Regions from separate parts of the Rhodococcus sp. NPDC078407 genome, predicted to be linked through region 1. Evidence: riboswitches for the same ligand, from Rfam matches in the RefSeq annotation. Region 1 holds a riboswitch; the other holds the start of a gene.
What was found. A riboswitch is a leader RNA that binds a small molecule or an ion and turns the genes downstream of it on or off. The one in region 1 is predicted to bind cobalamin.

Region 1 (14,612 bases):
GTGTGTCACCGACGACGTGCGTCGCGAATCGGGTCGTAAGGCCACGATCGCCGGGTGTTTGCGGTGCTCCAACGCAACGGTGGCCACGGCGTCCGCCGCGGCGCGGTCGTCTATGGCAATCCACTCCAGGCCCGGATGGTCGGGCCCACCTTGGATGCAGGTGGGGCGGCCGGTGTCGACGAGCACGTCGAGGAGTGGGTCGTCGCGCTCGGTGGTCCACACCACGTATCCGTCGACCTGGGCGTCACGGATTCGGGCATTGTCGTTGTCCCGGTGCAGGTTCGGCAGCATCATCAGTGCGGTGTCGGCGTCGAGGCACGCGTCGGCGATTCCGGACAGGAAACGTCGAGCCTGCGGATCCTCGAATGCGTAGGTGAGCTTTTCTCCCAGTACGACTCCGATGCTGTTGTGCTTGCCACTGCGCAACGATCGGGCCGCGCGGTTGGGTCCGGTATAGCCGAGGTGGGCCGCTGCCGCGTGGACGCGGTCCTTGGTGGCGTCGGAAACGCGGCTCGGTCGGTTGTAGGTGTAGGACACACTCATCGTGGAAACGCCCGCGGCCGCGGCGACGTCGGCCATGGTCACCCGAGTGTTCACCGGCCTACTGTAGCGCGGCAACACACGGTGTGTAACGATACACATCATGTCGTCACCCACTCCGAAGCTGCTCGTGCTCGCTGCAGCCGCCTTCATCTACGTCACGGCAGAAACCCTGCCGGTGGGCTTGCTCCCGGAGATATCCGGCGACCTCGGTGTCACCGAATCGGCCGTCGGCCTCCTGCTGACCTTCTACGCCTACGGCGTCGCCGTGATGACGATGCCGTTGATCAGGTTCGTGCGCGAGTGGCCACGTCGACGCGTGGTCGTCATCACCGTTGCCGCTCTGGCACTGTCGCAAGTTCTCTCGGCCTTATCGATCGGCTACCCGATGCTGGTGATCTCGCGCATGCTCTGCGCCGCAACGCATGGCATCTTCTGGGCCGTCGTTGCGCCCGTCGCGGCGTCGCTTGCGCTGCCGGGAAAGCAAGGCAAGGCCATCGCCACGGTGTATGCGGGCACATCGTTGGCATTGGTTGCAGGCAACCCACTCACCGCCGCACTGGGGCAATGGCTCGGATGGCGCACCGCAGCAACGATTCTCGGTCTGGTGGCGACCGCCATCGCGGTAGCCTTGTATTTCGTACTCCCCTCCCTACCGGCCGGTCGCACTTTTTCGAACACCGAAAAGACACCACGGGTGCTCGACGGCACCCTGACGATTCTGTGTGGTGTGACGTTTCTGGCCGTCCTCGGTCATTTCGCCGCGTATACCTATTTCGCTCTGATCGTCGATCGCGCAATCGGTTCGGCAGGAACCACTCTGACGCTGATGTTGATGCTGTACGGCCTGTTCGGAGTCGTGGGCATTTGGGTGATCGGCAGAACGTACGACCGTTGGCCCCGTCACTCCACCATTGCAGCCCTCGGTGCCGTTGCCGTCGCGGTGGCAGTTCTGTGGTGCACGCTCAGTGGAGCGCCGGGCAGCTTCGCCGTGTTCGCTGTCGTGGCCATTGCGTTGTGGGGGATGGCATTCACCACACTCCCGGTGTGCATCCAGTCGGCGGTGGTGCGGGCTGCTCCGGCCGATGCGGACAAGGCTTCGGCAATCTATGTCGTCGCCTTCCAGCTGGCCATCGCCACCGGCGCTCTGGTGGGCGGAGTGGTCGTCGATGTCAGCGGCATCGCAGCCGTCACTGCCGCTGCCACCGTGCTCGTCGCGGCAGCGCTGATCGTCGTCGTATCGGCGCGCAGGACCTTTCCGCGCAACCATGCCCAGGAGCCGGTGACGGCACGCTGACCGTCGAGGTACCCCGCAGGATATGGTCGGCACGCGACGAACGAGGGAATCCGGTGCAATTCCGGAGCTGGCGCGCAACGGTGACGGGTGAGAGCTCGAAGTCCGAATGCTCGGTCGTCGTGATTCACCCCCACCCGCGGCTCCGCGACACGAGCCCCAAGCAGGAAGCTCTTCGATGCGCACCACTCTCGCCGTCTTCGGCGCTGTCTCGATCCTTGTCCTTGCCGCCTGCTCGAGCGCAGCGACCCCGCAGGCGTCCACCGACACGTCCGGCAATTATCCGCTGACCATCGACAATTGCGGACGCGAGGTCGTCGTCGACGCGCCGCCCCAACGCGCCGTGTCGTTGAATCAGGGCTCGACGGAAATCCTCCTTTCTCTCGGACTCGCGGACCGGATGGTCGGTACCGCCACGTGGACCGACCCGGTGCGCGCCGATCTCGAAACCGACAACGCGAAGGTTCCGAGGCTGGCGGACAACAAGCCGTCACTGGAGGTGGTGCTCGATGCCGAGCCGGATTTCGTTTCGGCGTCGTTCGGCGGCACCCTCGGGGCGGGAGGTGTGGCCGACCGTGACCAGTTCGAGCAACTCGGTGTGCCGAACTACCTCTCGCCCACCGACTGCACCGGCAAGACCGACGAGAGCGTCAACTCCGACGGAGCCCGCACCCAACCGCTGGAAATAGAAACCGTCTACGACGAGATTCGGGATCTCGCGGCTATTTTCGACGTGCGTGACCGAGGCGAACGGCTCGTCGGCGATCTGCAGGACCGCTTCGCGACAGCGTCCGATGCCGTCGACGCCGCGGGAGTGACGTTGGCATACTGGTTCGCCGATACCGACACCCCGTACATGGCCGGGTGCTGCGGCTCGTCGGGCATCATCACTGATTCTGTCGGTGCCGAGAACATCTATGCCGACACCACCGATGAATGGCCACAGGTGAATTGGGAAAGCGTTCTCGACCGAAATCCCACTGCGCTTGTGCTGACAGACCTGAGTCGACGCAGTATCGCCGGTGATGCTTTCGACAGCAAGATCGGATGTCTCGAATCCAATTCCGTCACGAGTCGACTGAGCGCCGTCGAGAACAAGCGCTACATCGTCGTCAACGGAGCCGACCTCAATCCCTCGATCCGCACCGTCGACGGCGTCGAGAAAGTGGCTGCCGCCCTGCAGAACTGGGGCCTGGCCACCCGATGACCCGAACCGATCGCGGGTTGCTGATCCCGCTTCTGCTCGGGGGGTGTGCGGTGCTGGTGCTCTCGATCGGCGTGGCCGTGACGATCGGTCCGGCCAGTGTGTCGGTAGCCGACGTGTATCGAGTCATTCTGGGGCACATCGGAATCGGATCGGCAGGTGTGAGCCGCATCGACGACGGCATCGTCTGGCAGTTGCGGTTGCCCCGAACGCTGCTCGCTGCCGTCTGCGGTGCAGGCCTCGCACTGTGCGGAGCCATCATGCAGTCGCTGTTGCGTAACCCCCTCGCCGACCCGTTCGTATTGGGAATCTCGTCGGGCGCATCCACGGGCGCGGTCGTCGTTGCAGTACTCGGCGTCGGCGGCGGCGCACTGTCGCTGTCGACCGGAGCATTCGCAGGAGCGCTGCTGTCGTTCGTCCTGGTGATGCTGCTCGCCGCTGGAGCGGGTGGTGGAAACGACCGAGTCGTACTGGCGGGAGTGGCTGGTACTCAATTGTTCTCGGCTCTGACGTCGTTCATCGTCATCTCGTCCGCCGATGCCGAACAAACGCGGGGCGTGTTGTTCTGGCTGCTCGGCTCCTTGAGCGGTGCCGACTGGATGGACGTCGCGCTGTGCGGTGCGGTCACGCTGTTGGGAGTGACAGTGTGTCTGTTCAACACCTCCGCCCTCGATGCATTCACCTTCGGGCACGACGCGGCCGCATCCCTCGGCATTGCGGTGAAATGGGTGCGAATCCTCCTGCTGATCATCACCGCATTGATCACTGCCGCGCTCGTCAGCGCCGCAGGGGCGATCGGATTCGTGGGGCTGGTTCTCCCACATGCTGCTCGCTTTCTCGTCGGGGCGCGGCACCGCCGACTGCTACCGACGACGGTGGTCATCGGAGCCATCTTCATGGTGTGGGTCGACACCATTGCGCGAACAGTGTTCGCACCTCAGGAAATACCCGTGGGAGTGGTCACGGCACTGATCGGAGTCCCGGCCTTCGCGCTCATTCTCTTCCGGCTCAGGAGATCCAGATGACACTGCACGCCAGAGACATTCGCTGGACACGCGGCGGTCACCCCATTCTCGACGGCATCAGCTTCGAGCCGGAGCCCGGGGAGACCATCGGCTTGATCGGCCCCAACGGATCGGGCAAGTCTTCCCTGCTGCGAATCCTTGCCGGCATCGTCGCGCCCGACAGTGGCGACGTGCTGCTCGACGGAGACAGCCTCCGCACGGTGCGTCGACGGCGGGTCGCCCGGCGCGTGGCCTTGGTCGACCAACACTCCCACACCGACGTCGACATCAGCGTCCGCGACGTCGTCCGACTCGGGCGAATACCGCACCACGGAATACTCGGCGGAGAAGCAGCGGAAGACGACATCGCAATAGCCCGGGCCCTCGACGACACCGCCATGGCGTCCAAAGCCAGCCGGCGTTGGCACACTCTCTCCGGCGGCGAGCGCCAACGCGTCCAAATCGCGCGCGCTCTGGCTCAACAGCCCACGGAACTACTGCTCGACGAGCCGACCAACCACCTCGACATCCAGCATCAACTCGACATCCTCACCCTCGTCGCTGGCTTACCCCTCAGCAGCTACATCGCCCTGCACGACCTCAACCTCGCTGCGATGTTCTGCGACCGCATCATCGTGCTGAACAACGGCACCATCGTGGCATCGGGAACTCCGACACACGTGATCACCGAGCACCTGGTTCGCACGGTCTACAACGTGCAGGCCAGCGTGACGAATGCCGACAACTATCCACAGGTGACCTATCGCCGTCCCACACCTACCCACCCCGGAGTCCACTCGATGTGACATCGACCCCCGAAAAGGCCACCAGATGTCACATCGAGTGCCGGCAGAAGTGGCGCAGCGGAGGACCGGGCCTGCGATTTCAGAGTTGGCGCAGCTTCTTCTCGAATGCATCGATGCGTGTGGTGTCCTCGAAGAAGTCTTCCTGCGAGACGATTTTTCCCCAGCTGGTACGCACCAGCAGCACCGTGCGATTGCTGTAGTACTCGGTGCCGTCGGCCGAGTGTGCGTGATCGTCGAAGCGCACGAGCAGCGTCATTCGCCAGGGTGCGCCGCCGCTGAAGATTTCGGTGATCTGACCTTTGATGCCGGCGGCGACGAAGTCCTGGAAGAACTTCTCGATGGCAGGGCGGCCACGATGGGTGCCCGACCAGCGGCTGTCACCGTCGGCGAATTTGAGTACGGCGTCTCGGTGGAACGACGCCAGCAGGGGACGGTAATCGCCGTTGTTCAGAGCCTCGATATTTCGTTGCAACTGGACTGTCAGAGCTCGCATCACCAAGAGCTTGATTGCGAAGGCCGTCGAGACGCCGGCCAGAAATCTCAGTTGCATACCCATACGTTTGCCTACCGTTCACCGGCGTGTCAATCGAGATGGCGGTACGTTCGTTCGATGATTCACCACGTGCAGGTCGCATGTCCGGCGGGCGGCGAAGACCGAGAGCGTGAGTTCTACGCGGGTGCGCTGGGCTGGCAGGAGATCGCGAAGCCGCCGATGTTGGCTGTGCGTGGGGGTTGTTGGTTTCGGGTGCCGGGTGTGGGTGGTCCTGATGGTGAGGTCCACATCGGCATCGAGGACGACTTCCGACCGGCACGGAAGGCTCACCCGGCCTTCGTCGTCGATGTCGATGCGACCGCTGCAGCGTTGACGTCTGCCGGCTACCCGGTTGCGTGGGCGGACTCGAATGAAATTCCTGGGCGACGACGGTTCCACACGCGCGACGGAGTGGGTAATCGAATCGAATTTGTTGCAGCACAATAGTTTAAAGGACTACGGAGATGGGTCCGGTCGATATTGGGAAGACCACGTACATCAGTGACGCAAACAGTACTCACAGGAAAGCAAAACGCTGAGAGTCGCCCCGTGACGCGCGGACCAAGCCGAAGAGAACCTACAGCGGTGCCGACGCCGACAGCTCGAACAGGGACGGCTCCACACCCTTCTGTCGAGATCAAGCCGTGTCTGCGACGATGGAGCGCGTGACGATGTCACCCGAGCGAGTAACGTCATCGAGCTCGACGATCGGGCTACGGCAGGCGGAGGCGTCGTGGATACGGTAGCGGCATTCTGGCGCGACGCGGATGACTCCGACCCCGCTCGAATGCGAGTCGAGTTGGAACAGTTGCTCTCTGCTGCATCGCTTCCGGTTGCCCATGCACTGTTCGAGCGTGCGTCGCTCGAGGACTTTCTGGACAATCCAGCGGCTGCTGTGCCGTTGTACGAAGCGTCCCTGTCCGGCGGGCTCGACGATGACCGAGAGAATCGGGCCCGAATTCAGTTGGCGAGTTCATTGCCGAACCTCGGGCGACCGACAGAAGCGCTGCACGTGCTCAAGGATTTCGAATGCGCGAACGAATACATACCCGCACGAGACGCATTCGTGGCGCTGATCCTCTGGGATATCGGGGATGCGGAGCAGGCTCTGCGGCGTGCCCTCGGAGCAGCCGGCCCGGCGCTCGGAAGATACAGGCGGGCGGTCGGTGCTTACGCAGCCGAGTTGTCGACACGACCTGAGGAGAATCCATGACCGGCAGTGCATTCGATCCACACGTCCTTCTCGAGCAGAGTCGAATCGGCGTGTTGGCCACCATCAAGTCCAGCGGCCTTCCGCAGCTGTCTCCGGTGACGCCGTTCTACGATCGCGCCGCCGGGACAATCCAAATATCGGTCACGGAGGGACGGGCGAAAACGGCCAACTTGCGCAGAGATCCGCGCGCCGCTCTCGAAGTGACCAGCGGCGACGGCACGGCATGGGCAACGGCGGAGGGAACCGTCACCCTCACCGGCCCGGGTACGTCCCCGAACAGCCCCGAAACCGAGGCGTTGGTCGACTACTACCGCGCCGCGGCCGGTGAGCACCCTGATTGGGGCGAATACCGAGCAGCCATGGTCGCCGACCGACGAGTGTTGGTGACCATCGCTGTGACCCATGTCTACGGTCAGTCCCTCACCTGACGCCCCTCGTGTCCACCAAATGTGACATCGACTATCGAAAGGGCCACCGAATGTGACATCGAGTGCACGCACCGGTGCCTCAGGTGAGCTGATACACGTCCAGCTCTACGGAGCTCGGCAATCGATGGCCGGATCCGACGAACAGTCTTTCGTTCATCCAGGCCAGGCGACCGGCGGCGGAGGACAGGCGTGGTTGGCTTCGGAAATAGATGCGATCGGGGGGCACCTGTTCACCACGGAGGAGTGCGGCGATGTCATCGTCGGCGCCACTTCGTATGCCCATGTTGTGTACGGCGATTCGCTCGCCTTCGTCGGTCTCGAGCGCGTATCTGGCGTCCAACTCGGTGAGTGTGGCCGTGCGGAGAATCTGGTGATCCGCTCCACCGGGTAGGACTCGGCCACGCAATAGTGGACCCTCGACGGTCCCTCCGAGGATCGGGATCAGGCGACGGTGCCCATCGACCACCTCGCCCAGGTCGATCGGTTCGCCCACGGTCACCGACAGATGTGCGATGAAGATCAGCTCGGGGCCCATGTCAGTTCGTCCGGTCGGCGAAACCGTCGGGCAGATCGGTGGGTGCAACCGACACGACCGACTCGTCGTCGATACCGACGTGCTCGAACAGAGTGATTCGGGCGAATTCGGGAACCACGTAAATGGGGTAGGTAGGCCCGGCATCACGGTAGGCGCGCATCTCGTCGAGATGGTCATTTTGGTACAGAACGGTTTTCGTACCGTCCAGCTCGATCCACTGAGGGAAGAAGATTGTGCCGTGCAGACGTCGCTTGCCGGGTATTACGTTGACGACGACGGATGTTCCGGTGGGCTCGTTCCAGGAGATCTTGTAGACATCGTCGTCGAGTTGGACGAGGTCGACTTCTTGATTCTTGACCCATCGGCCGCCGACCATGCCGGTGTGGATGCGGTAGTCGATGGTGGTCGCGTTCTTGACGTACATCTCGTACTGCCAGCCGTTGGCGTAGGTGTAGATGAAGCGGTAACCGACGATGCCGCTGAGGTCTTGAGTCGGAACAGGATTCTGGACGGTCGTGTCTGCGCTCATGAATCCATGTTGTCACCAAACTATGTTTGCCGCAAAACTAATTGTGAGACCATCGAACCATGCACTCCACCGCGATCGAACTCGGTCGGCTACTGGGACCGCTGCGACGGTCGCTGCTTCGTGCGACGCGAGAAGCCGCCCGTTTACCGGACCTCCCCGACTCGCACGTCGAGGTCATGCGAGCCCTCGTTGCTGAGCCGAAGATGAGCCCGGGGAGCCTCGCCGAACACCTGAACCTTGCTCGATCCACCGTGAGCAATCTGATCAAGGCAATGGTCGACGCCGAACTCGTCGAAAGATCGGCTGCCTCGGACGACCTACGTGGAGCGGCCCTCACCGCATCACCGAAGGCAATTTGCTTATTGGTGGAGTACGACGCGGTGAGCTCTCAGGTGCTCTCCGATGCGCTCGACGAACTGACCCCGGCCGGTCGTCGAGCACTGGCTGAGGCCACGCCAGCTCTGGCCGACCTCACGAGGATTTTGGCTCGCCGTGTTTCCTGATTTCGATGTCCGAGATCCTGCAGTCCACTCGATGTGCCATTGACCCTCGAAAAGGCCACCGGATGTCACATCGAGTGCACGACGCGTCCGTGCACCGAGGGGGTCAGCTGCTGGCGTTCAGATCTCTGACCAGGCGAGGTGTGCGCAACTGGCTGACGGTCGTCAGCCAGAGGCGCGGGGGATACGACAGTCGAATCAGGAAGTAGTTGACGTACTCGATAGCGCCGAAAAGCCAGACGGAAACCACTGCAATACCGGTACCGAGTTCGTGGGGACACCACACGATCACTCCGCATGCCCCACCGACCAGCAGCGCAACGTTCATGAAGCGGAGGGTGCGGTACACCGTGCGGATCAGGGGCGGCATGGGATGTCGCTCCACCCAGGACCGCGCGAGCAGCCAGTACACACCCGCTTGCGCGAGCACGACCAGCAGTGGAATCAGTGCGGACCACAAGGCCAGGCGGTCGTGCCGGTTGTCGATCTTCGGCAGCACTATGAGCAGGGCAATAGTCAGAAACACAGCTGCCGCGGCCAGTTCACCGAGTCCCAGCGACAGATATCGCCGACGCAATTCCTCGCGCCGAGCCCTTCCCATGACGCCACACTATCGGGCGAGGGGCACCGGAATTGCTCTCCTCGGTCCACTCGATGTGACATTGACCCCCGAAAAGGCCACTGAACGTCACATTGAGTGTCGATGGGAGGCGGCGATGGGAGGCGGCGATGGGAGGCGGCAATGGGTGGCCGGAGATGACTATCGACTGCGTTGGATGGGAAGCCAAAGTTCGCCGGTTCCCGATGACCAGTCTGGGGAGGCATCGGTGACAGTGAGGATTTCCGGTCCCGGGATGATTTCGTAGGGGTTGGAGGGGAACCATTCGCTGAAGGCGTCGGCCCAGAGTTGTTGGAGTGCGGGGGCGAGTGCGGTGTCGCTTCGCGCTTCGAATACCGCCCAGGTCGATGCGGGCACGGTCAGGGTGTCCCATTCGGGTGGCGCGGGTGAGGTGGTGGCGACGGCGAAGTAGTAGTCGAACAGACTGCCGTCTTCGCGTTCGGGCTCGAAGCCGTCGCTGACGAAGAGGATGTCGGACAATTCCGGAAGGTCGGCGAGTCCCCTCAGCCTCTCCCCGGTTCCGGGGTCGAGGCTTCGGTGGAAGTCGGTCATGGCGGTGTTTTCTCCGTGAAACTTCAGTGGGATCCGGGTGGATTTGCCGACGACGTGGAATGCGGGCAGTTCGGTGATGCGGTATCGCATGGTGCTTCGTCCTTCGATGGTGAGGTGAAATGTCACTGCTTGTCTGGAACGGAGGATGGCTCCGGGCCGGCGTGCTCGAGATGGTGTGATGCCGTGCAGGTCTCGGAAGGCGCGGGTGAATGCGTCCGCGGTGTAGCCGTATTTGCTCGCAACGTCGAGTACACCCCGTCCATCGAGAATGTCTGCTGCTGCCAGTGTCATTCGGCGTTCTCGGATGTAGTGCGACAGTGGTAACCCGGCGAGTGCCGAGAAGACGCGCCGAAAGTGATACTCCGAGGTGAGTGTGATTCGAGCGAGCTCGCTCGCATCGATCTCGCGGCCCAGATTGTTCTCGATGTAGTCGAGTGCTGCGTTCCATCGTTCGAGCATGTGCCGGTGACCTTCCTTCGTTCTGTTCGAAACGATAGGAGCACTGCCGCGATGGAGTCTCGACTTTCCGTGCCGCGAAAGGTCGGATCGAGTTGCCGGTGGTGTCGATCGGAACGCAACGTAATTGATGCCCGTGGTGCGCAGCGTCACGACCGGCCGCACCACGGATTTACCCCGTCCCACCAGGGCCTGGTGAACGGACAACTATTTCGGGGGACAGCGATAAACGAAGAGATCGCCGACGTCGACGAGCGTGAACCCGGCACGCTCGAGCACTCGACGCGAGGCGACGTTCGCCCGGTCCACCTGAGCGACCATCGGAAACCCGTCCGTGTGATCCCCTGCAAGGGTGATCAGTTCGCCGGCGTAGCCACGACCCCACCGGGACGGATGCACCCAGTATCCGATCTCCGTGTGGTCGGATCGTCGAATCAGACTGAGCAAGCCGACGGCGTGGCCGTCCTCTTCGGTGCCGATGAACCATCTCGGCACGTCCGGCGTCGACGTGTCCTTCGCATTCAGGGTGCGCGAAAACCGACTGTCGAATTTCCCCTTACTCCAGGGCTTTCCATCACCGACCCACTGCACGATTTCGGGGTCCGAGGCCATCGAGAACAGAAAATGGCCGTCGGAAAGAACAGCGGGGCGCAACAGGATTCGCGTCATAACTGTCGGATCTTCCCAGTCACCATAGACGAACTGTAGCCCCGGACCGGAGCGATCATTGCGCGTAAGATCCTGTCACGCAGTAAGACACAGGGTAATAGGCTCGAAAAGACCCGAACACGGTAACGACGCACACAGTCGGCCGCCACAATGCCCGCAAGGAGACCCGGCCACATGAATCTCACCGATTACGACGTCCTGAGCTTCGATTGCTACGGGACGCTGATCGATTGGGAAGCCGGCATTCTCGAGGTGCTCGAAGCGTGGGCACAGCACGCCGGTTCGCCGCTGTCCGGCGACGAGCTTCTCGAGGTGTATTCGGTCAACGAAGCTCAGGCACAGCGAGATTCGCCCAGTGCTCAGTACCCTCGAATACTCGCCGACGCCTTCGTGCGGACCGGTGACTCGCTCGGCATACCTGTCTCGGCAGAGTGGGCGGACAAGCTCGGGGCTTCCGTCCCGGACTGGCCGGCTTTCGAGGACTCGGCCGACGCGTTGTCGTCCCTCGGCGAGAGCTACAAACTTGTCATCCTGTCCAATGTGGATCACAACGGCTTCGCAGGGAGCAATCGCCGGCTCGGGGTGCAGTTCGACGCCATCGTCACCGCCGAGGACGTCGGGGCCTACAAACCGGCCGACAACCACTTCGACGCACTCGACGGAGTTCTCGAAGAGCTGGGTGTTCCACGATCACGTCTGCTCCATGTTGCGCAGAGCTTGTTTCACGATCATGTGCCGGCGAAGCGTCACGGCATCGCGTCGGTGTGGATCGATCGGCGGCACGATCGCCCCGGCTGGGGAGCGACGCCGGAGCCGTCCGAGGATTACAGCTTCGGTATGAAGTTCCCGAGCATGGCCGCATTCGCAGCAGCTGCCCGCGAGGCGCGCACCGATGCGTAAGGTCTCGACGCTGATCGGTTTCTCGATCGGGCTCATGGTGTCCATCGGCATAGTCCTGTGGGTAGGCGCGCCGCGTCGAGTGAATTTTGCCTTTGTTGCCGGCCGTTCACCGTCCTGGGAAGTCCTGGGTATGCCCGGTCCGATGGCCGCCCTCGTGATCGGTTCACCTGTTCTCGGCGCAGTCCTGGGAGTTGTTGTCGGCGTGCTGATCGCGAGAACACGTGGCCGGTCCTGAATCGAAGGTCACCAATGCCAGGCGTCGCCTCCGACGTTCTCGATCGTTCGTTGCAGAACTTCGATGGTGGTGACGAAGTCGGCCTCGCTGATGCCCTTCATGCGTTCGTCCTGCAGCATCTGTTGGAGATCTGCGGCCCGTCGGAACGTCGCGCGTCCCTCCGGCGTGAACGTCAGACGCTCGTTCGATTCCTGGATCCAACCTGTGGAACGCGCAGACTCGATGGCCTCGACGATGGCTCCCGGAGTGTCGTTGTGCCCGATTCTTTCGATCGTCTCGGCGCGGTCGGCTCCTGCGGGATGCAGTGAGATCTGATGCAGCAGCCACCATTCGGGCTGTGTGACGCCGATGTCGTGGAGTGCTCCGCGAGTTCTGGTTCGGATGGCCTCGCCGGCGCGGGCGGTCCAGAACCCGATCGGCTGACGCTGGGGTGGCTGCATGGGTGCTCGAGTATTCATGAAAGCGACCGTAGAACCTCGACCACGCTTCAGGTCAAGAGAACTATTCGTCGGTTCGCAGTTCGTCGACCAGTGCGAAAAGCCGCCCGAGATAGTCGCTGTGGAAGATTTCCGTCGCACGGATTTTGGCATCTCCGTCGAGACCGAACTGAAGGTTGACCAGTTCTACACCGATGGCGACGCGTCGAGCATCGAGTTGTTCGAGTTCGGCGGCGAGAGCGTCGGCTTTGGCCAGCGGAGACAATTCGTCGGTCATTCGAGAAGCGTAGAGGTCAGCCGACGGCCGCGAGGAACTCGCTGTAGAACAACCCGAGCCCCAGCGCCGACGCGATCGCGGCGAAGAGCCACAGCCGAATGATGACCGTCGTCTCCGCCCAGCCGCCCAACTCGAAGTGGTGGTGGATCGGAGCCATCCGGAACGGCCGCTTGCCGGTGCTCTTGAACGAGGCGACCTGGATGACGACGGATGCACTCTCGGCCACGAAGAGAGCTCCGAAGACGACGGCGATCAGTTCGGTCTTGCTCACGATCGACAGGCCTGCGAGCAGTCCACCGAGGGCGAGGGAACCGGTGTCGCCCATGAAGATCTTGGCCGGAGCGGCGTTCCACCAGAGGAACCCGATGCAGGCGCCGGCAGCGGCGGCGCAGACGACGGCGAGGTCGAGCGGATCACGCACCTGGTAGCACCCGGCCACCGAATTGGTTGCGCACGACTGTCGGTACTGCCAGAACGTCATCACGGTGTACGCGCCGAGGACGAGAGTCATCGACCCTGCTGCCAAGCCGTCGAGCCCGTCGGTGAGATTGACGGCATTGGACCAGGCAACCACGAGGAAGACACAGAACAGCACGAAGACGATCGGGGCCATCGTGAAGAACGTCGATTGACGCACGAGCGAGAGTTCGACGTTGCCCGGCGTCAGCCCGTTCCCATTGCGAAACTGCAGTGCCAGTACTGCGAAGATCACCGCTGCACTGATCTGGCCGACGTACTTACCGGTTGCCTTGAGCCCGAGGCTCCGCTTCATGCGGAGCTTGATGTAGTCGTCGAGGAAACCGACGATGCCGAGAGCGGTCGCCAGACCGAGGATCAACAGGGCCGAGGCCGACGGTCCATCGCCGCCCATCGCCACGAGGTGAGAACCGAGATAACCGGCCCACAGACCCACGACGATCGCAACGCCGCCCATCGTCGGCGTTCCGCGCTTGGCATGGTGACTCGCCGGACCTTCGACGCGAATCTCCTGGCCGAAGCCCTGCCGGGTGAACAGCGCGATGAGAAACGGCGTCAACAGAATCGAGACCGCCAACGCGATACCGCCGGCAACGAGAATGTTGATCATGCGTTGAAGCCCACTCTTCCTCTGTTCTGCTGTTCACCGCTCGGTACTACCGAGCACCGCGAGATACTGTGCCAAACGAAGCGGCAAAAGTCCCAATGCGTGACGAAGGCGTTACTCACCCTTGGTACATACCGGGGGATATCCCGACCAGTTCGGTGAACTCGCGGGTGAAATGCGCCTGGTCGAACCAGCCGTATCGCGCCGCCAGGTCTGCCAGGGAACCGGTGTAGCCGTTGTCGAGATCACTGACAGCGTCGTGAATCCGATACCGACCCAGAACCCACTTCGGCGTCGCGCCGACCTAACGTTCGAACAGCCGCTGCAGCCGACGAGTCCCGACGCCGCATCTGTCCTCCACCTGAGCGACGCGAACGAGAGTCCTGTCACCGAGCATTGTGCCGATGATGTTCAGGACGATCTCGTACTCCCGGTCGATCTTCGGTGCGTAGGGCGCGAGAACCGCGTCGACGACGGTTCGGCAGCGGTCGGCGTTCAGATGTGGGCCCAGTTCCGCCAAGGCGTCGACGGTATCGGCCCGAAAGGGCGTGGGTGAGGCCACGCGGACATCGCGCAGGTATCGAGCCACTGTTCCTGTGAACGCCGCGTAACCGCCCGGCCGAAACTTGACGCCGAACACCCAACCCGATTCAGCGAGTTCGACGTCGAAGCGGCGCGTGAGCACTCCGGTCACCACCACGGGGTCGACGACGCCATCTCTGGTCCAGCCATGTTCGACGCTGAGTGTGCAGGCCGGGTGCGGCAGCGTCGAGCTGCGGTACGAGGTGCCCGGCGGCA
Region 2 (14,612 bases), on a different contig from region 1:
GTCGACGTTCGGAATGGCCCTGGCCGCTGCGACGGTGGCGAACGGCTCGACGCCCGTCCCCAATTTGCTGGTGGGCCGAGAGACGGTGATCACCGGAGATCATCCGCCGATCGAGCCGGAGATGGTGGACGGACTGCGCGGGATGATGCGCTCGGTGGTCACCAGCGGTACGGCCGAGCGCATCGCGGACCAGGGCGAGGTCTACGGCAAGACCGGCGAAGCAGAGGTCGACGGCGGCTCGCACTCGTGGTTCGTCGGTTATCGCGGAGACATCGCTTTCGCCACCCTCGTGGTGCGCGGCGGCAGTTCGGACAACGCGGTTGCGGTGACCCGAGAGATGTTCGAGCAGTTGCCGCCCGGATACTGACCGCGTTGCGGTAGGCGATGTTCAGGGGGCGCGATGTTCAGGGGGCGTGATGTTCAGGGGGCGTTGCTCAGTAGGGCAGCACGCCGAGCCGACGGCACGCCACCACGGCTTCGTAGCGGGTGTGCGAACCGGTTTTCCGCATCACACTGCGCAGATACGACTTGACCGTCTCGGCACCGATCGACAGGCGCGCACCGACCTCGATGTTTGTGCAGCCCAGCGCTACCTGTGAAATGACGTCGATCTCGCGTGGCGTCAACGACTGCGATATCTCCTGGGTTCGTCGATCGTGGGGGAGCTGCTCGCCGAGTGACTGGGCCACGCGCGCTGCGACGGCGTCGAGTCTGCGCCGGATCGCGGTGTCACCGATCGAACGGGCGAGATCGGACAGTTCCTCATGGACGCCGCGCAATTCGGCTGCGCGCGCGACATCCGAATCGAGTGTCGTGCGGGTGGTTGCCAACAGTCGGACCCTTCGGTCGACCTCGTCACGCACGGCGATCTCCTGGCCGAGGCGTCTGGCAGCGGTCGTCATCAAGTCGCCGACTCGGTCGCCGAGCGGACCGCGCTCGCGAAGCGCCGCGTACATCACCACTCGCGCTACTCCGGCCACGACCACCGGTACTGCGAGTATGGATTTGAGACCTTCACCGAGCACCGGTCGGTCGAAATGGTGTGTGATGGACATCGATGCGCCGTAATCGCTCACGGCCGCGGGCCTGCGCTGTTCCATGACGCGTCCGCCGAGACCGGATCTTGACGGAATGGCAAGTCCGTCGAGCCCGCGGGTTCTGGTCCCATGAAACTCGCTCAGGTACAGAGTGTCCGAGGAGACCTCACCGCCGAACACGACCGGCACATCGGACGTGGCCGCCACCCGGCGCAACTCGGCGCGTAGAGCATCGCCGTCACGGGGCCGCAACACATTCGAGTGGACCACGGGTCTTCCCTTCTCGCGTCGGTTGCGTGAGCGACGAACGTGATGCACATCATATCCACTGCGGCATGCGCTGTTCGGACTGGTTCGGGCACTGCGCTGCGGTTCGGGGCCGAACACGCGCCGACTACTCTGGACACCATGTCTGTGACCGCCGAGAGCAAGCCCCGCCAGCCACTCGTACCAGGCGTCGTGTCGCCCGTCCTCGTGGTACCCAAGTCCATCGAGAGCCCCGAATACGCGTGGAAGTCGACCGTTGCGGAAGGCCGCGAACCGTGGGTGCAGACCCCCGAGGTGATCGAGAAGATGCGGGTGGCTTCGAAGATCGCGGCCGGGGCCTTACAGGAAGCGGGCCGAGCGGTGGCACCGGGAGTCACCACCGACCAGCTCGACCGGATCGCTCACGACTACATGATCGATCATGGCGCGTACCCGTCGACGTTGGGCTACAAGGGTTTTCCGAAGTCCTGCTGCACCTCGCTCAACGAGGTCATCTGCCACGGCATCCCGGATTCCACGGTGATCGAGGACGGCGACATCGTCAACATCGACGTCACCGCGTACATCGACGGCGTCCACGGCGACACCAACGCAACCTTCTTGGCCGGCAACGTGTCCGAGGAAGCCCGCCTGCTGGTCGAACGTACGCATGAGGCCACAATGCGTGCCATCAAGGCGGTCAAGCCAGGGCGTGCACTGAACGTGATCGGCCGCGTCATCGAGTCGTATGCGCACCGGTTCGGTTACGGCGTCGTGGAGGATTTCACCGGCCACGGCATCGGCACCACCTTCCACAACGGACTCGTCGTTCTGCACTACGACCAGCCGTCGGTGGACACCGTCATCGAACCCGGAATGACGTTCACGATCGAACCGATGATCAACCTGGGCACAATCAACGCCGAGATGTGGGACGACGGTTGGACGGTGGTCACGCACGACAAGAAGTGGACCGCGCAGTTCGAGCACACGCTCGTGGTGACCGAGACGGGTAGCGAGATCCTGACGCTCCCGTGAGCGGAGCCTGCGGAGTGAATAGAAAACGAATGCCGTGAGACTGAAGGGCGCGCTGCTCGTCGCGGGGACGACGTCGGACGCGGGTAAGAGTGTGTTGGTGGCCGGTCTGTGTCGCATGTTGGCGCGACGGGGTGTGCGGGTGGCACCGTTCAAGGCGCAGAACATGTCCAACAATTCGGTGGTCACGCTCGACGGCGGTGAAATCGGTCGGGCCCAGGCGATGCAGGCGGCGGCCTGTGGTCTCGAGCCCAGTGTGCGGTTCAATCCGGTGTTGCTGAAACCGGGGAGTGACCGGACGTCGCAGTTGGTGGTGCGGGGGCGGGCCGTGGCGCAGGTGAGTGCGAGCAACTACATCGAGCATCGGCAGTTGTTGCGCGCCGTGGTGGCGGACGAGTTGGCTTCTCTGCGTGCAGAATTCGATGTGGTGATCTGCGAGGGCGCGGGCTCGCCCGCCGAGATCAATCTGCGCGCCACGGATTTGGCCAACATGGGGTTGGCGACGGTGGCGTCCCTGCCGGTGATCGTGGTGGGAGACATCGACCGTGGGGGAGTGCTGGCCCATCTGTTCGGCACGGTGGCGGTGCTGTCTCCGGGGGATCAAGCGCTCGTTGCGGGTTTCGTGATCAACAAGTTCCGCGGTGATCCAGCGCTGCTGGCACCAGGCCTCGATCAGCTGCGCGCGCTGACGGGACGGCCGACGTACGGCGTCGTCCCGTTCGCCGACGGCCTGTGGATGGACGCCGAAGATTCTCTGGGGACCGTTCCCGATGCTCCGGTGGGGCGGCCGCGTCCACCGCACGGCTCGCAGTGGTTGCGCGTCGCGGCGGTGCGGTTGCCGAGAATCTCCAACACCACCGATGTCGAGGCGTTGGCCTGCGAGCCCGGGGTGTCGGTGCACTGGGTAACCGAGCCGTCTCGGCTCGAGGATGTGGATCTGGTCGTGGTCCCGGGCAGCAAGTCCACGGTGTCGGATCTGGAGTGGTTGCGGCGCACCGGTCTTGCTCGCGCAATTTCCGAGCGCGCCGCTGTGGGTAGGCCGGTTCTGGGTGTCTGTGGCGGCTACCAGATGCTCGGCCGCACCATCTCGGACGCGGTCGAGTCGGGTGTCGGAGTGGTCGAGGGGCTCGGTCTCCTCGACCTCGACATCGAGTTCGCGGTCGAGAAGACGCTGGCGCAAGTGACGGGTCGGGCAGAGCGGTTCGGCGCACATTCCGTGTCCGGGTACGAGATTCATCACGGACGAGTTGTTCGTAGTGGGGACGATGCACTGCTGACTGCAGCGTCGGGTGTTCGCGAGGGCAGTGTGCGTGGCAGTGTCGTGGGAACCCATTGGCACGGTCTGCTCGAGTCCGACGATTTCCGGCGCTCGTTCCTGACCTGGGTCGCGGGCGAATCGGGCCGCGCGGGCTTCGTGGTGGCCCCCACAACGTCGGTCGCGGCTCTGCGGGAGCAGCAGTTGGACCTGCTGGCCGACTTGGTGGAAAACAACCTCGACATCGACGCCGTACTCGACCTCATCGAGAACGGCGTCGATCCGGGGCTCGACACGATCGTCAACCACGTGTCGTGATGTGTGCGAGTCCTAACGGCATCCCCACCAGGTCTTCGGTTCGTGACTCGGTCGACCGAGGGACTTCAGTCACTCTGCCGCGACTCGAGGCAGTACCGTCGTCCCCATGGAGTTCACGCATGTGAGTGCTGCGGGTGGCCGTTGTTCGGTGCGGGTTGCAGGCCCCGACAGCAGGCACGCCGTTCTCTTGCTTCCCGATGCAGGCGATCCGGTGGATGTGTACGACGCCGTCAGTGAGCGGCTGCACAATTCCGACCTGAAAACCGTTGCGCTGGAAAGCGTCGAGGGCGTCAGCGACGACGCCATTCTGGCGGTTCTGGACGAGCTGAAGCTCTCGTGGGTGCACCTGGTCGGCAGCGGTGCGGGTGCCGAACCCGCGTGGACGCTGGCTGCGCGAACATTCGGTCGCTTCGCCAGCTTGATTGCAGTGAACCGCTGTCACCCGGCTATCGCAGACGAGCACGGCTCCATACGAGCGGCCGACTGCCCGCCCGTCGAACTGCCGACGACACTGGTCGTCGGGTCTTCGCTCGGTCGGCCGTCCGCCGATGCCAGCGGGCGGTTCGTCTACTCGGATTTCCGGGTGGTCCAACTCGACGGCATCCGTAACATTCCCGCCGACGCGTCGGCGGCGCTGGCCACCGAGATCGTGCTTCGTACCAGCCCCTGGTGACCGGGGTTACAGGTCGAGCCCCAGCAATGCGTTCTCGACCACCTCGGGCAAGCCGGGGTGAATCCAGTACTGGCCACGGGCCATGTCCTGAGCGGACAGTCCGAAGCTCATCGCCTGTATGAGTGGCTGAATCAACGTGGGGGCCTGCGCGCCGATGATGTGTGCGCCCAGTATCTTTCCGGTGCCCTTCTCGGCGATGATCTTGCACAGACCTTGGCTGTCCTCCATGGCCCAGCCGTAGGCAACGTCGCCATAGTTCTGAACTTTGACCGTGATGTTCAGTCCCGCGTCACGCGCTTGCTGCTCGGTCATGCCCACCTCGGCAATCTGCGGATCGGTGAACACGGCCGCGGGAACGAAGCGATGGTCGTTGGCGCGCAACGCCGACGTGTCGCCGTGCCACGCGTCCTGCAGCAGGTTGTGTTGGACTACCCGGGCTTCGTGGTTGGCCACGTGCTTGAGCTGGTATGGAGAAGAAACGTCGCCGAGCGCGAACACTCCCTCGGCGGCGGTGCGGCCGAACTCGTCGACCACGATCCGGCCCTCGTCGTCGAGTTCGATGCCGGCTGCATCGAGACCGAGCCGATCGCCGTTGGGCGCGCGACCGATCGCCACGAGGAATGCGTCTCCGAGCACCTTCGTGCCGTCCGCCAGGACGACGCCGTGCCGACCGTTCTCCGACATCGTCTTGGTCTCGCCGGCGTCGAGATGCACGTCCCATTTGGCGCGGGCGAGCTCGGTGAACCGGCGTGAGATGTCGGCGTCGTTCGCGCGCAGTAGAGCCCCGCTGCGCGCGATGATGCTCACTTTCGATCCCAGAGCCGAGAACACGTGCGCGAATTCCGCTGCGATGTAACCGGATCCGAGAATGACCAGATGTTCGGGAAGTTCCGGCAGCCGCATCACGTCGTTGTTGGTGTGGTAAACGACACCCGAATCGACCACGGCCTCCGGAACGATCGGGCGGGATCCGGCTGCGATCACGATCTGATCGGCGGTGATGACGGTCCCGGTGCCGGTGTCGATGGTGCGCGGACCCGTGAAGGTGGCGTGCCCCTCGAACAGCGTGATGTTGGGGGTGCCCTCGGCGCGGTACCGCTTACCGCCCTCGGAGATTGGGTCCACACGTCCGAAGACGCGGTCGACGATGTCGGACCAGCGCACCGCGTCGACATGTGCGTCGACACCGTATTTAGCCGAATTACGTGCGGTCAGTGCCACTTCGGCTGCGTACACGAACATCTTGGTGGGGATGCAGCCGACGTTCAGGCAGGTGCCGCCGAACGTCGGGTTCTCCTCGAGCAGAGCGATCTTCTTGTCGTCGAAGCGCGCATCGACGATGGAGTTGCCCGATCCCGAGCCGATGATCGCGACGTCGAAATGCTCGCTCATGAAATGTGCCCGCTCTCGCTGTGGTCTTTGCCCGACGCGTGGTCGGTGCTCTCGCCTCGGTGCAACCACTCGATCCACTCGTCCATTTCCTCGAACGCCCGCGCACGTGCGTCCTCGGTCGACAGAAACACGTCGTGGCGGGCTCCCTCGATGGGCACGATCGTGGTGCGGTCGCCCAGGCACCCGGCCCAGCGAGCGATCTGGCGCACATCCAGCACTGCGTCTGCGGCATCGACGGCAGAGCTGTACCGGCGTGAGAAGTGCGTCACTTTGGAACGGAGGATCAGCGAGGGAATGCCGATGTCGAGGCCTCGATGCAACTCCGCGTGCCCGTGGCGGACAGCGCGAATCCAACCGAAAGTGATGGGGAAGCCGGCGAGCGGCTTCCAGTCCAGGTCGTAGTCCCATTCGCCGTTCTCGGACGCGGCGAGCGACAAGCCGTAGGTGTCGAGGCCGCCACCGGGTACTTGCGCCTTGGACCGGAATCGGCCGATGACGTCGATAGCAGCCGTGCCGACGCTGCGAATGGCGGGTGGACCCTGCAGGTCGAACCACGGACTGTTGAGGACGACGCCTGCCAGACCGAGGCCGGCGGAGCCGCCTTCCCGGCGGTTGAGGCGGTTGAGCCACAGCGGCAGGATGAGTCCGCCCGTGGAATGCGCCATCAGCAGCACGGGGGCGTCCCCACGCTCGGTGCGCACCAGGTTCAGTGACTCGTTCAGTTCGACGTCGTACATCGCCAGATCGGTCACGAAGTGCGCTGTGTGCCCCGCACGGCGGGACCGTCCGCATTTGCGGAGGTCCAATGCGTAGAACGCGTAGCCCATCGCCGCGAAGTGCTCGGCGATGTGTCGCTGGAAGAAGTAGTCGGTGAAACCGTGCACGTAGATCACCGCGCGCTCGAAGTTCGAGGTACCGGGCGGTTGGTACCGGACGAGAGTGGCTTCGACCTGCCCTTCGCCGTCCGGATCGTCACCGAGTGGAATGGTCGTCTGCTCGTAGCCGTCGCCGAGGACGTCGGGCACCCAGGTAGTCACAGATCACAACTGTAGTGGGCGCCGCAGGCGACGTCCGAGAAGCACAATCGAGAGCGGGTTGACGTGGTGTCCGATGGGGTAGGCCCAGCTAGTAACCTGACCGCATCGGGTGAACAGCCCTTGACAGCACAGTTCTCCCGTCGAGACCGCCACAGACAAGGAAGTCGATTCTCCAGTGTCCACAGAAGAGCAGGGTAAACGGATCAAGACCGACGTCGTTCTGGTCGGTGCCGGAATCATGAGCGCCACCCTCGGTGCGCTGCTCCGTCAGCTCGAGCCGAACTGGTCGATCGACGTCTACGAGCGCCTCGACGCCGCGGCGGCCGAGAGCAGCGACGCGTGGAACAACGCCGGAACCGGCCACTCGGCGCTGTGCGAACTGAACTACACACCGCAGAACAAGGACGGCAGCGTCGATATTGCCAAGGCGCTCAACGTCAACGAGCAGTTCCAGGTCTCCCGGCAGTTCTGGGCACACGGTATCGAGACCGGAGTGCTCTCCGATGCCAAGAACTTCATCAACCCCATCCCTCACGTGAGCTTCGTTCACGGCGAGGACAACGTGAAGTACCTGCGGGCTCGTTACGACGCACTCGTATCCAATCCGTTGTTCGCGGGCATGGAGTACATCGACTCCAAGGACGAATTCTCGGCACGACTGCCGTTGATGGCGAAGGGCCGCGACTTCTCCGATCCGGTGGCACTGAACTGGAGTCAGGAGGGCACCGACGTCGATTTCGGAGCCTTGACCAAGCAGCTGCTGAACTACCTGTCGGCCGCGGGCAGCACAGTGCACTTCGGTCACGACGTGCGCAACATCACCAAGCAATCCGACGGCACCTGGGACGTCAAGGTGGCCAACCAGCGCACCGGTGCCAAGAAGACGGTCAACGCGAAGTTCGTCTTCGTCGGGGCCGGCGGAGGCGCACTGCACCTGCTGCAGAAGTCCGGCATCGCGGAGATCAAGGGCTTCGGCGGTTTCCCGGTCAGTGGAGAATGGCTGCGGTGCACCAACCCGGAGCTGATCGCGCAGCATTCGGCCAAGGTGTACGGAAAGGCGTCCGTCGGAGCTCCTCCGATGTCGGTGCCGCACCTGGACACGCGCGTGATCAACAATGAGCAGGGGCTGTTGTTCGGCCCCTACGCAGGCTGGTCACCCAAGTTCCTCAAGCAGGGCAAGATCACCGACCTTCCAGGCTCGGTGAAGCCCGGCAACCTGATGTCCATGCTGGGCGTGGGCGTGACCGAACTCGGGCTCGTCAAGTACCTCGTCAGCGAGTTGGCGCAGTCTCAGGCCGACCGCGTGGACACTCTGCGTGAGTTCGCGCCCTCGGTGATCGGCAAGGACTGGGAACTGGTCACCGCGGGTCAGCGAGTGCAGGTCATCCGCAAGAAGGGGCGCGGTGGTGTGCTCGAGTTCGGCACCGCTGTGGTCAACGCGGCGGACGGCACGATCGCCGGATTGCTGGGTGCTTCGCCCGGTGCGTCCACCGCTGTCCCGGCGATGTTGGACGTACTCCAGCGGTGCTTCGGCGACAAGTACGACGCGTGGCAGCCCAAGTTGAAGGAAATGATTCCGTCTCTGGGGGTCAAGCTGGCCCAGTCGAGCTCGTTGTTCGACGAGGTCTGGAGCTGGACGTCCAAGACACTGGAGCTCGAAAGCACGCGCGAAGTCGCACAGCCCACGGGTGTGTGATAGCAAAAGGTATGAATACGCAAGCAGCAGCCCTCAAACGATCCTGGGCACTCGACCTGTCCAACAACACGTTGTACGACCTGTTGAAGCTGCGTGTCGAGGTGTTCGTGGTTGAGCAGGCGTGCGCATATCCGGAGTTGGACGGGCGTGACCTGCTGACCGAAACACGGCACTTCTGGCTCGAACGGGACGGGGAAGTGGTCTGTACTCTTCGCCTGCTCGAGGAGCACGACGACGGCGAGAAGGCGTTCCGTATCGGCCGCCTCTGTACCCAGCGCTCTGCCCGAGGACAGGGCCACACCACGCGCATTCTGCGGGCCGCGCTGGCCGAGGTCGGTTCTGCGCCGTGCCGCATCAACGCTCAGAGCTACCTCGTCGACATGTATGCCAAGCACGGCTTCCTGCCCGACGGTGAGGAAGTTCTCGAAGACGGCATTCCGCACACCCCGATGCGTCGGGGTGGCGGCACCGCGTGGAGCGAGGCCTGACCCTCTCGCAGTACTCGACTACCAGCGAGGTCGTTCCGCAGGCTCCAGTCCTGGAACGAATGCCACACACGGACCTACCGTGTGTGGCATTCGTTCGTTCGGCGGTAGTGTTCGGTTCGAAGTCGGTTGCGGAGAAGTCCTGTGTCAATCAGGCGCGGTCCCGCCACTGTGTTCAGGAGTTTCTTCTATCGGGAGATTCCCCTGTCAGCCAGATCGCCGCCCGGCTTCGCGTATCTCGACCGAACGTCCGGCGCGGAACTCCGGGCACGAAGGGAATTGGCTGTGCAGCAAAGTGGGAGTGTTCCCGAACCGGGATATCCGTTCAGTGCGATCGTGGGCCAGGACCAGCTGCGGCTGTCGCTGATTCTGTGTGCCGTACATCCCGGTATCGGCGGTGTGCTGGTGCGCGGCGAGAAGGGCACTGCGAAATCGACGGTGGTGCGAGCGCTCGCGACACTGCTTCCGGCAGTCGAAGACGAAGAAGGCTCGCACCCGGCGAAGCTCGTGGAGCTTCCGGTGGGGGCCACCGAGGATCGTGTGGTCGGCTCCATCGACCTCGAGAAGGTCCTGCGTGACGGTGAACGCGCCTTCCAGCCCGGTCTGCTCGCGGCCGCGCACCGCGGAGTTCTGTATGTCGACGAAGTGAATCTGCTGCATGATCATTTGGTGGACGTACTGCTCGACGCGGCGGCGATGGGCCGCGTCCACGTCGAGCGCGACGGCGTATCACATTCGCACCCAGCACAATTCGTACTCGTCGGCACGATGAACCCGGAGGAGGGCGAGCTGCGACCGCAGCTGCTCGACCGGTTCGGTCTCGCCGTCGACGTGACGGCATCGCGTGATGTCGACGTTCGCATGAACGTCGTCCGCCGCCGGATGAACTACGAGCGTGATCCGCACGCGTTCGCCGCACAATTCCGCGACGACGACATCGCCGTGGCCGAGCAAATTTTGGCGGCCCGCAAGATCCTCGACGATGTGGTGTTGAGCGACAAGGAACTTCGGCGCATCGCCGCCCTCTGCGCATCCTTCGACGTCGACGGGATGCGCGCCGATCTGGTGTTGGCGCGCACGGCGTCGGCCCACGCCGCGTGGCGGGGCGCGAGCGAGGTGACCGAGGAGGACGTGCGAATCGCCGCCGAACTCGCGCTACCGCATCGGCGTCGCCGCGATCCGTTCGACGAGCCGGGCATCGACGACAAGCAGTTGGACGACGCCATGCGCGACGCTGCGGAACAGGCCGAGCAGCAACCGGATCCCGATCCGGATCCGACCCCCGACGGGGACGGCGACGGTGACGGCGGAGCGCCCGTGCCGGACGGTGCCGACGGGAACGAGTCCTCGGAGTCCTCTTCGTCGTCGGCCGACACCTCGGACAACTCCCAGCCGCAGCCCTCCGGCGCGGGCACGAGCAAGCAAGCAGGAACCCCGGGTGCGCAGTTCAAGGCCCGGCTGCTCGAGGTCCCGGGAGTGGGCGAGGGTGCGCCGGGGCGACGCTCGCGGTCGCGCTCGTCGCACGGACGGTCGGTACGGCCCACCGTCGAGCGAGGCCGAGGGCTGCATCTGGTCGGAACTCTGTTTGCTGCCGCCGAGCATCAGGTCCTCCGCGGCCGCACCTCGGGCCGGTTGAAGCTCGAGCCCGCTGATCTGCGTGGGGCGATCAAGGAAGGCCGTGAGGGCAACCTGATCGTCTTCGTCGTCGACGCCTCGGGATCGATGGCGGCGCGAGATCGACTCTCCGCGGTGACCGGAGCGGTGCTGTCGCTGCTGCGTGATGCGTATCAACGCCGTGACAAGGTTGCCGTCATCACCGTTCGCGGCACGGAAGCCGAGACGGTACTGCCGCCCACGTCCTCGGTGGACGTAGCGGTGACCCGGTTGCGCAACATGAAGACCGGTGGTCGGTCTCCGCTGGCGCAGGGATTCCTGAAGGCCCGGGAACTCGTTCTGCGAGAACGGGTTCGAGACCCGCTGCGCCGCGCACTGGTGGTGGCGCTTACCGATGGCCGAGCCACCGGAGGCGCCGACCCTGTCGGCCGCGCCCGCATCGCCGCGGCCCGCATCGCGTCGGACAAGATCGCCTCGGTCGTCGTCGACTGCGAATCGGGCATGGTCCGTCTCGGACTGGCCGCCGATTTCGCTGCGTGTCTCGGGGGCGGCTACGTGGCGCTTGCGGACCTGTCGGCAGAGCAAGTCACCGCCGTCGTTCGCGCAGCGGCGTAGGGGGCACGCGATGCCTCAGGGTGTACCCGCCGCCGGCACCGTTCCGCAGGACGGCCTCACGACGCGTCAGCGCCGCAATCTGCCCGTCCTCGCCGTCCATACCGGCCCGGGCAAGGGCAAATCGACCGCCGCGTTCGGGATGGCGTTGCGGGCGTGGAACCAAGGGTTCGATGTCGGGGTGTTCCAGTTCGTCAAGAGTGCCAAGTGGAAAGTCGGCGAGGAAGCGGCGTTCCGGACTCTCGGCGAACTGCACGAGAGCACCGGCGTCGGCGGAGCCGTCGAGTGGCACAAGATGGGCGAGGGCTGGTCGTGGACTCGTAAGAAGGGGAGCGACGTCGACCACGCCGAGGCAGCGGCGGAGGGTTGGCGGGAGATCGCGCGGCGGATCGAGCAGGAGTCGCACCGCTTCTACGTGTTGGACGAGTTCACCTACCCACTCAAGTGGGGTTGGGTCGACGTCGCGGAGGTGGTCGACGTTCTGATTCACCGACCGGGCAACCAACACGTCGTCATCACCGGGCGGGATGCGCCGGCCGAGTTGATCGAGGCCGCGGATCTGGTCACCGAAATGGCCAAGCTCAAGCATCCGATGGATGCCGGGCGCAAAGGACAGCGAGGCATCGAATGGTGAATTCGTCGTGTCCCGCGGTGGTCATTGCCGCCCCCGCGTCGGGCAGCGGAAAGACGACGGTGGCCACCGGGTTGATGGGCGCACTACGTGCGGCCGGCCGAAAGGTCGCACCGTTCAAGGTGGGTCCGGATTACATCGACCCCGGCTATCACGGCCTGGCAGCAGGACTGCCGGGGCGCAATCTCGATGGCGTGATGGTGGGTGCCGACCGAATCGGGCCACTGTTCCGGCACGGCAGTCGAGGCTGCGACATCGCGGTCGTCGAAGGCGTCATGGGACTGTTCGACGGCAAGATCGACATGACCGGCCCCGGCGAGGCGTCCGCCGAGGGATCGACCGCACGGGTGGCGGCGATGCTCGGTGCCCCGGTGATCCTGGTGGTCGACGCCCGCGGGCACAGTCAGTCGCTCGCCGCTGTGCTGCACGGGTTCTCGACGTTCGACTCCAGCGTCCGCATCGGCGGTGTGATTCTCAACCGGGTCGGCAGTCAGCGTCACGAGGATGTGCTGCGTCAGGCGTGCGAGCGGGTGGGTGTGCCGGTGCTCGGCGCGCTGCCGCGAATGAGCGAACTGGTGGTGCCGTCACGACATCTGGGTCTGATCACCGCCGTCGAACACGGCGGTGCCGCCACCGACGCAGTCGACGCTATGAGCGCACTGGTCTCGCAGTTCGTCGACATCGAGGCAGTGAGCGCCTTGGCTCGATCGTCGGTGACAGCGCCGCAGTGGTCACCGGAAGACGAGGTGCGCAGGTCCGACGGATCCCCGGTCGTCGCGGTGGCGGGTGGGCCCGCGTTCACGTTCGGCTACACCGAGCACGTAGAACTTCTCCGAGCCGCCGGGGCCGACGTCGCGGTGTTCGACCCCCTCCGCGACGGATTGCCCACGGGCACAGCAGCAGTGGTGCTGCCGGGCGGATTTCCGGAGGAGCACGCCGCTGCACTGGCAGCGAACGGGCAATTGCTGACCGACATCAGGACAGCCGCGGCGCGGGGATTACCCATTCATGCGGAGTGTGCTGGATTGCTCTACCTGGCAACACGATTGGACGGCCACGCGATGGCAGGCGTCGTCGATGTCGATGCGGAGTTCGGAAACACGCTCACCCTGGGGTATCGCGACGCCGTCGCTCTCGAATCCTCGGCGCTGTTCGATGTCGGAACACGGGTCACCGGGCATGAATTCCACCGCACGAAGCTCGTCGCGACGCGTGATAGCGCCCCGTCGGCCTGGGGGTGGCATCGACAGCTGGCCGACGGCAGAACCGCGGCGCGCGAGGGTTTCGTTCGAGGCGGCGTTCACGCGTCGTACCTACACACGCACGCAGCGGGGAATCCGGATGCGGTCAGCCGATTCGTCTCCGCGGCAGTCGATTACGCGCACGTATAGGGAATTCGACCGTGCGAGTGGTGGTGGGAATAGGTGCCCGAGGCGGTGTCGGTGCTGAGGAAGTCCTGCGGGCCATCTCGCTGGTGCTGCAGCCGCACTGGCGTGTCGAGGCGATCGCCTCGATCGACCGCAGATCGGATCTGGTGGCAGCAGCGTCCTCGAACCTCGGGATCCGAGGAGTGATCTACTCGGCCGAGGAGTTGTCGTCGGTGTGGACTCCGTACGCGTCGCAACGGGTTCTCGACGCCGTCGGAAGCGTCAGTGTGGCCGAAGCCGCAGCACTCCTGGCCGGTTCGGCACAGCGGTTGCTGATCCCGAGATCGGTATGCGGGCCGACGGTCGTCGCGGTCGCGGAAGTGGCCGACGTGCCCACGAATCTGCGTCACGGACTGGCGAAAGCCGACGGACGAGGGCACTGTGAATCGAATGACCTCCGATAGCCCTGTCCTCCTCGGCCCGATCGTCCGATACGTGGGCACCGAAACCGCGACCCTCTGGTTCGAGACCGCCGAATCGACGACTGTAACGGTGGTGACCGATGTCGGCGTCCGCGGTGCCGAACGAACCTGGGGCGTACACGGCCATCACTACGCGCTGGTTCCACTCGAAGGCTTGCCCGCCAATTCTGCGGTGCACTACGAGGTGTTCGTCGACGAGCAGAAGGTGTGGCCGCGGGAAGGCCGGCGGGCAGCGATCCATACGGTAGACGCCCTCGGACCCGTCACGTTGGCGTTCGGATCCTGTAGGCGAGGCGACAATTACAGCGAAGAGTCTCTGAAACAGATCGGAGCCGACGCGCTTGCCGGACTCGGGAACGCTCTTATCGAGGAGGATCCGAGCCGCTGGCCACAGGCATTGCTACTTCTCGGTGACCAGGTCTATGCCGACGACCCCTCGCCCGAGATCGTCGAGCGATTGCAGGCGCGACGGCAAGCTGGGCAGGGACCGACGAGCGCGGTCGGTACCGATGCGGAGAACGAAATCTGCGACTTCGAGGAGTACTCCTGGCTGTACCAGGAATCGTGGGGGCTCGAGCCGGTTCGGACTCTGATGGCGAGCATCCCGTCGTGCATGATCCTCGACGATCACGACCTGCGCGACGACTGGAATTCCTCCGCGTCCTGGCGTCGGGATATCGAGACTCGGCCGTGGTGGAACGACAGGGTGATCGGCGCTTACTCGTCGTACTG

Region 2: it holds a riboswitch for cobalamin, as region 1 does, so the genes downstream of both, ACIGGF_RS11785 (magnesium chelatase subunit D family protein) here and ACIGGF_RS06240 (ABC transporter substrate-binding protein) in region 1, are expected to answer to the same signal.

The regions. Positions count from the first base shown of each region.
Region 1 covers NZ_JBITUQ010000004.1:41,459-56,070, reverse strand. The annotation lists gene ACIGGF_RS06250 (LacI family DNA-binding transcriptional regulator) at 1-597, opposite strand, end outside; gene ACIGGF_RS06245 (MFS transporter) at 644-1,837, shown strand; cobalamin riboswitch at 1,845-1,970, shown strand; gene ACIGGF_RS06240 (ABC transporter substrate-binding protein) at 2,013-3,041, shown strand; gene ACIGGF_RS06235 (FecCD family ABC transporter permease) at 3,038-4,063, shown strand; gene ACIGGF_RS06230 (ABC transporter ATP-binding protein) at 4,060-4,848, shown strand; gene ACIGGF_RS06225 (nuclear transport factor 2 family protein) at 4,928-5,398, opposite strand; gene ACIGGF_RS06220 (glyoxalase) at 5,459-5,827, shown strand; gene ACIGGF_RS06215 (tetratricopeptide repeat protein) at 6,114-6,593, shown strand; gene ACIGGF_RS06210 (PPOX class F420-dependent oxidoreductase) at 6,590-7,021, shown strand; gene ACIGGF_RS06205 (DUF3237 domain-containing protein) at 7,101-7,556, opposite strand; gene ACIGGF_RS06200 (phenolic acid decarboxylase) at 7,558-8,085, opposite strand; gene ACIGGF_RS06195 (MarR family winged helix-turn-helix transcriptional regulator) at 8,145-8,588, shown strand; gene ACIGGF_RS06190 (hypothetical protein) at 8,692-9,186, opposite strand; gene ACIGGF_RS06185 (helix-turn-helix domain-containing protein) at 9,346-10,215, opposite strand; gene ACIGGF_RS06180 (GNAT family N-acetyltransferase) at 10,420-10,881, opposite strand; gene ACIGGF_RS06175 (haloacid dehalogenase type II) at 11,056-11,781, shown strand; gene ACIGGF_RS06170 (hypothetical protein) at 11,774-12,016, shown strand; gene ACIGGF_RS06165 (MarR family winged helix-turn-helix transcriptional regulator) at 12,025-12,474, opposite strand; gene ACIGGF_RS06160 (oxidoreductase) at 12,518-12,730, opposite strand; gene mraY (phospho-N-acetylmuramoyl-pentapeptide-transferase) at 12,747-13,817, opposite strand; partial or broken gene ACIGGF_RS06150 (helix-turn-helix domain-containing protein) at 13,933-14,103, opposite strand; gene ACIGGF_RS06145 (DUF6597 domain-containing transcriptional factor) at 14,119-14,612, opposite strand, start outside.
Region 2 covers NZ_JBITUQ010000009.1:85,954-100,565, reverse strand. The annotation lists gene ACIGGF_RS11830 (penicillin-binding transpeptidase domain-containing protein) at 1-367, shown strand, start outside; gene ACIGGF_RS11825 (LuxR C-terminal-related transcriptional regulator) at 435-1,307, opposite strand; gene map (type I methionyl aminopeptidase) at 1,446-2,321, shown strand; gene ACIGGF_RS11815 (cobyric acid synthase) at 2,362-3,891, shown strand; gene ACIGGF_RS11810 (alpha/beta fold hydrolase) at 3,998-4,564, shown strand; gene mtr (mycothione reductase) at 4,571-5,956, opposite strand; gene ACIGGF_RS11800 (alpha/beta hydrolase) at 5,953-6,993, opposite strand; gene mqo (malate dehydrogenase (quinone)) at 7,169-8,689, shown strand; gene ACIGGF_RS11790 (GNAT family N-acetyltransferase) at 8,701-9,177, shown strand; cobalamin riboswitch at 9,263-9,413, shown strand; gene ACIGGF_RS11785 (magnesium chelatase subunit D family protein) at 9,454-11,403, shown strand; gene cobO (cob(I)yrinic acid a,c-diamide adenosyltransferase) at 11,414-12,034, shown strand; gene ACIGGF_RS11775 (cobyrinate a,c-diamide synthase) at 12,028-13,422, shown strand; gene ACIGGF_RS11770 (cobalamin biosynthesis protein) at 13,434-13,862, shown strand; gene ACIGGF_RS11765 (alkaline phosphatase D family protein) at 13,849-14,612, shown strand, end outside.